DNA from 2 places in the Clostridium beijerinckii genome. Region 2 is predicted to be linked to the other one. Evidence: riboswitches for the same ligand, from Rfam matches in the RefSeq annotation. Region 2 holds a riboswitch; the other holds the start of a gene.

Region 1 (3,438 bases), 2.2 Mb from region 2:
TTACCTGGCGTTGAGGATTTTACAGATGCTTTGGAACAGGTAAAAAATGAGGGATATACACATGCAATTATTATAACAATATCAAGTGGCCTTTCTGGCGCTTATAACTCTGCAAGACTTGCATCTGAAAATGTCCCTGAAGTGAAAACTTTGGTATTTGATTCTATGACTTTAACTATGTCAGAAGGAGCTATGGTCATTGAAACTCTAAACCTAATAAAGCAAAGGAAATCCTTTGATGAAATAGTAATGACCTTACCTTCCTTTAGAGATAAGATTGACGTGTTTTTTACAATAGATACATTAGAATACTTAATAAAGGGAGGCCGAGTTGGTAAAGTTGCCGGAACTATAGCGGGTGTACTCAATCTAAAGCCTATTATTACTGTTGGCGATGACGGCATATACCATACGGTTTGTAAGATAAGAGGCATAAAACAGTGTATATCTAAATTAACAAATATATTAACAAATTATCTAGAAAATCATAAATGTAAAGTTTGGGTTTTAGATGGGAATGCACCTGAGAAATCTAAAATGCTTTATGATTCTATAAAAGATCTTCCTAATCTAATTGAATGTACTTTAGGAGGATCAATAGGACCTGCTCTTGGCGTTCATACCGGACCTGGTCTTGTTGGATTTATAGTTGAAAGATTAGATTAATCGAAAAATATATATGTTAACTATTTACTCATAATTAAAGAGCTAAATATTAAAATTCATATTTTTTTATTTAGTTCTTTAATCTTTTACAAGTATACTTACTTTTCTACTTGTAAATAATAATAACAAAGAAATCTTTACTGAAAGGACTGTTTTGTTATTATGAAAGATTTTATATTAGATTCAACATATAAAGATGCTACTATTGTCAATAGAAATGATGATATCTTCACCATTTCATCAAATAAATTACCAAATAACACAATCCCACATCACTCTATAAATTTGATTGCTTCTAGCTCAAATTCACATTCCAATTTAAGTAATAATAACAAATTTAATACATACAATCTAATTGACTATCTATAATAATAGGTATAAAATAGTGTAAGTGTAATATATTTATAATGTGCTAGGGGAGCCGAGCGGCTGAGATTTGATATTCATAAACCCTTAAAACCTGATCTAGTTAATTCTAGCGTAGGGAATGCAACCTCTTAAAAACTTTAAACTATTTATTTGGTTGATAATCTCCGAGCACAATTAAGGAGGTTTTTTTATGTCAATTTTTAATGATTGGATCGAACAGTTTTCCAAACTTTTCCAGAATTTCTCACAAAACATTCAAGACATTCTTGCAAGTCCAATGTCCATTATAACTTTATTAGGATGTATTTTACTGCTTATAGTATTAGCTAAGGCAAGAAAGATAAAATTCACTCCAGAACTAATTGCTAGGATTGGTATAGCATTGGCGTTAGCCACTATATTAAAAATGCTAAGATTATATCATTTTCCTCAAGGTGGTAGCATAACTTTAGGCAGCATGATACCAGTATTACTCATAGCATTCATATATGGTCCTGAAGTTGGATGTTTAACAGGATTTCTTTATGGTGTAATAACCTTAATACTGGATCCATATATACTACATCCTGTTCAAGTTTTGTTTGATTATCCATTGCCCTTTACAGCATTAGGTCTTGCCGGATTTTTCAAACAAAGAAAGTTAGTTGGGGTAAGCATTGCAGTACTGGTCAGATTTTTATGTCATCTTATTTCTGGTATAGTTTTCTTTGGATCATTTGCCCCAGAAGGAATGTCTCCAGTAGTTTATTCTTTGCTTGTTAATGGTCCTATGGTTGGAATAGAAGGAATCATATGCTTAGTAATTTTAGCTGTTCTTCCTATAGAAAGAATATTTCATGCATCATCAGTAAATACTATTTCAAACTAACTATTATATAAAACAATTTATATATATACAATTAAGTTTCGAAGCTCTACGTAGTAATTAAACATTTCACTTATCTGCGTTTTAAGCTTATTAATGCAAAACATATAGAATAAAAATAGGATTAATTTTGTTTTATAAAACAAAATTAATCCTATTTTTGATCAAATAATAAATAAATATTATTTATTTTAGACGTTTTAGTTGTATTTTGCAATTAAATTTTATTCTTCTATTTCAATTGCATTTACTGGACAGCTTTCTTCTGCTTCTTTTGCCTCATCTACACAACCTTCTGGAACTTCATCAACTATAGCTCCTGCTTTTCCATCATCCTGCATGTCAAAGCACTCTGGACATATAGATGGACATAATCCACAAGCTATACAAGTATCTTTATCTACTTTTGGTTTCATGGTTTACTTCATCTCCTCTAATATCAAATTACAAACTTATTATTTCCCAAGAAATATTAAGTTATGTATATTTAATAATATAATTTAAAATAATGAAATAAATATAGTATAAGGAAAAGAAGTTTTCTATTAATATAATCCTTCAAATATCAGTGAATATAGCGGATTCTCCTTAACGTATTCCTCTGCTTTTCCTTGCTCCAATGCTTCTGTAAGTTCAATATTAATTGGTAGCTCTCCTATTAAAGGAATTCCAAGATAATCTGCATTTTCTTCTGATGACTTTCTGCTAAATACTCGTATCTTTTTATCACAATCTGGACAGTTTATATATGCCATGTTCTCTACTACACCCTTAATCTTTACACCTATCTTTTGGGCCATAATAACAACTTTCTTGACTATCATAGACACCATATCTTGTGGTGTAGAAACTATTACAATTTCATCAATAGGAAATTCCTGCATTACAGTTAAAGCAATGTCTCCTGTACCTGGTGGCATATCTATAAGTAAATAGTCAAGCTCTTCCCAATTAGTTTCTACAAACATCTGCTTTAACACCCCTGTAATTACAGGTCCTCTCCAGATTACAGGTTCATCTTCTACTGCTGTTAAAAGATTCATGGAAATTATTTTTATCCCGCTTTCTGTTTCCACTGGCTCAAATTTTACCATATCATTTTCTAATGGAATTATTTTAGCTCTTTTATTGTTAACTCCAAAAAATCTAGGCATAGATGGACCTGTAATATCTGCATCCAATACTCCTACTTTATATCCCTTCTTAGATAACATACTTGCCATCATTCCAGTTACAGTTGATTTACCAACTCCACCTTTTCCACTTATAATACCTATAACATTTTTAATATTTCCATATCTGGATGTTAACTTTAAACTTTCTTCACTACATCCTGTTCCTTTAGATTGACATGTGTCTTTACTTTTACAATTTTCACAACTCATTTATATATGCTCCTTTGCTTACCAATCTTGTGGGGTTTTATTAGGCTCACTTATTTTAATATCCCAGTCTTTATAATTATATTCTGCTGTTATATAATAGCTTTCAAAGGAATTATCCTTTTTATTATCTACTGTTATTAGTGTTTTGAAAAC
Region 2 (3,438 bases):
TGCATCTTTCTTCTTGTTAACGCATCTAGAGAAGAAAATGGCTCATCCAATAAAATTATGGAAGGATTATTTACTATTGCTCTTAAAAATGAAGCTCTCTGCCTCATACCACCTGATAATTCATGTGGATAATATTTTTCAGTTCCCTTAAGTCCAAAACCCTCAAAGTATGTGGCTGCCACTTTTCTAGCTTCTTTCTTACTATAACCATTTAATTCAAGTCCAACTGCTGTATTGTCAAGAATATTTCTCCAAGGCATTAAGGAATCTTTTTGAGGCATATACCCTATAATATTTTTATTGCCATCTTTTAATATATTTATATTGCCCTTTTGTGGCTTTAATAGTCCTAAAATTAATCGAAAAAGGGTACTTTTGCCTGTGCCACTAGGTGCAATAATTGTGACAAATTCATTTTTATTTATATCAAAAGATAAATCATCTACTATTAATTTCCCAGAATCCTTATATCCAAAGGATAAATTATTAATTTCCAATGCTTTCATCTAAATAACCCAACTTTCCTTTTTGTAGCACCCATCCCAAAACATATATTCATATTTTGAAGATATAATGAAAATCTCTTCTAGTTTTTGAAGTTGTCTTTCTGGAAGCCCTTCTGCTAGTTTATCCATAAGTTTTATGCACCAATCATTTTCTTTGTTATATTCTTCTGTTGCATATGTAAGTATCCATTCACTGTAAAGTGGATGCTCTAATGCCTTACTATTCTTTGCTAAGGTTTTTCCAATAAATGCATAACTCCACATGCATGGAAGCAGTGCTGCTACTAGTTCAGCTAAAGATCCTTCTGATGATACCTGTAGCATAAACTTTGTGTATGACAAATTACTTGCATTTGGCTTTGTGGCCTCCAGTTCTTCCTTAGTTATTCCAAACTTTTTAGCATATTCAGTATGTGCATCCATTTCAATATTTACTATAGCATTTGCACATTTAGCAAATGCTTGTATATCTTCTAATGAATCTGCTTTAACCATCCCTAATGCAAAAAGTTTTATATAATCTATTAGATAAACATAATCCTGTTTAACGTAAAAGCAAAACTTATCTTCCTTTAAGGTCCCCTCACTAAGTTCCTTAAGAAAAGGATGCTCCAAGCATGCTTCCCAAATAGGTTTACCTTTCAATAATAATCTTTGTGAAAATTGCATAAAAAAACTCCTTCCAAACAGTACTAAAATACCATTGAAAAGAGTTAATAATCTAATTAAATTGTAAATCTACTACTTTTAGATTTAGCTTTATATTATCTTATAACTTCCCTTCGCTGGCATTACCCAGTGCAGGTTCAAAGGGTCTGAAAACTCATCTCAGCCATTCTGGCTCCCCTAGTACTCGTCTAAATTTTATACTCAAAGCTTAAAAATGTCAATGAAAATTTACCATCTTGTTTAGCTATATATGTCCGAAAACTCAATATTAATATTTTCAACCTTAGATTGGTTTGCATAACCATTCTTGTTTTTCTTACCTTCATCTTCTGGAACTATCTTAACAGGAAGACATATAATAAACTCTGTACCTTCTCCATAAACACTTTTTACTTCTATTGTTCCTTCATGCATCTCAACTAAAGCTTTAACTATAGATAGCCCAATCCCGCTGCCTTCATGGCTTCTATTTAATAATCGTTCTACTTGCTTAAATCGTTGGAAAAGCTGCGATACTTTTTCCTCTGGAATTCCTCTTCCTGTATCTTTTACAGAGATAACGATATAATCATCAATATCATATAGATTAACACTTATTTTGTCTCCTGGTTCAGTGAATTTAGTAGCATTGGAAATTAGATTAAGCAAAATTCTTTCTAATTTTTCCTCATCAAAAGCCATAATTTTTTCTTCATTATCTGTATCAAATATTATTGTTCTAGACATATACCCTACATATTCAGCAGTTGATTGTGTTATATCCTCTACAACTTGTACTATATTGCCATTTTTCAATTCTAGTTTCATATAACCTGAATCAATCTTTGTTATATCTATAAGATTATTCACCAATCTTACCAACCTATAACAGTTTTGTTTTATACTATTTGTATAATTCTTCATTTTTTCAGTATTTAAATCCTCATCTCTATTTATAAGTACATTAAATAACTGAGCTGTTGAAAATATAATATTTAAAGGCGTTCTTAATTCATGTGACATATTAGCAATAAATTCCGTTTTTAATTTTTCATACTGCACAGTTTCTTCTAGTAATCTTTTATTTTCTGCCAGCATATTATTAAAACTATTTGCTAAAACTCCGATCTCATCTTTACTATCTATATTACATCGTATTGTTAAATCACCTTTACTCGCTATCTCCATACAAGATTTCAACTTGTTAATAGGCTTAACTAATGTATTAGCTAAAAATAATGCTATAATTCCGCCTAAAACAATAATTATTCCCCCAGTAGCTATTGTGGTCGTCAAAATTGATTTTGCTGAAGAGTTTAATTCCTCATAATCTGCTGTAGTAACTACATACCAATGCCAAGCTTCAAAATACTGATAATATCCTAATTTCTTAACTCCGTTATAAGTGTACTCAATCATTCCACTTTTTTCATTATGCATTTTTTGAACAAAATCGTAGTCACTTACATTCTTTCCACTATCAGATGGATGAAGAATTACATTTCCTTCAGAATCTAGTATGTACGCATATCCAGTCTTCCCTAATTTGATATTACTTAATGTCTTATCTAAATAATCATTACTAATTTTATTTCCTAACCCTATTGCCCCTATTACTTTTTTATCTTTATCTAATATTGGCTTCATTCTTGTTAAATATCCAATTCCTTCTATTCTAATATCGCCAATATATTCTTCATTATTTAGTGTCTTTTTATAAGCTTCAGTATCACTTGAAATATATGTACCTAATATCCTATTACCATTATTAAATACGGTAGTAGAAACCCTTATTAGTTTATCATCTTGTAATAAAAACATTGTTGCTATACTACCTGTTGATTGTTTTAGTTTATCAACTATAGTATTATCTAAGGATATTCTTTGATTTCCTGAATATAAAACTGGTAAGTTAAAATCTCCAACTTTTACGATTTCATTGTAATCAACTCTCATATCAGCTAAATTGTTTAATACGTTATTCGCAAAATTTAAATCTCCATAAGATTTCTCAGTAAGCAAATCATTTCTTACACTCAAAGTTGTAATAATTGATTCTGTTAAACGCTGACTTTTTTCGTTTACCTCTTTAAAAACTGCTTTGTTAGATTTATTCCCAATTAATAACCCCAATACACTTACAGCAAATACAATTAAGATCAAATAGCTAACGATAAGCTTATATTTTATTCTCATTTCAAAACACTTCTCCCTAGTTAATTATGTTTATAAACACTAAAATCAAATACAACCATAATATACATAGCCATTTGATTTATTGCAT

Evidence for each region. A riboswitch is a leader RNA that binds a small molecule or an ion and turns the genes downstream of it on or off. The one in region 2 is predicted to bind thiamine pyrophosphate.
Region 1: another riboswitch for thiamine pyrophosphate. It lies ahead of thiT (energy-coupled thiamine transporter ThiT); the one in region 2 lies ahead of tenA (thiaminase II).

What each region holds. Positions count from the first base shown of each region.
Region 1 is NZ_CP144906.1:81,049-84,486, reverse strand. Features, by position in the region: gene PZA12_RS00380 (DegV family protein) at 1-666, shown strand, start outside; TPP riboswitch at 1,071-1,171, shown strand; gene thiT (energy-coupled thiamine transporter ThiT) at 1,226-1,903, shown strand; gene PZA12_RS00370 (ferredoxin) at 2,125-2,316, opposite strand; gene PZA12_RS00365 (Mrp/NBP35 family ATP-binding protein) at 2,446-3,285, opposite strand; gene PZA12_RS00360 (hypothetical protein) at 3,304-3,438, opposite strand, start outside.
Region 2 is NZ_CP144906.1:2,314,209-2,317,646, reverse strand. Features, by position in the region: gene PZA12_RS10790 (ABC transporter ATP-binding protein) at 1-506, opposite strand, end outside; gene tenA (thiaminase II) at 507-1,175, opposite strand; TPP riboswitch at 1,267-1,364, opposite strand; gene PZA12_RS10780 (Cache 3/Cache 2 fusion domain-containing protein) at 1,416-3,350, opposite strand.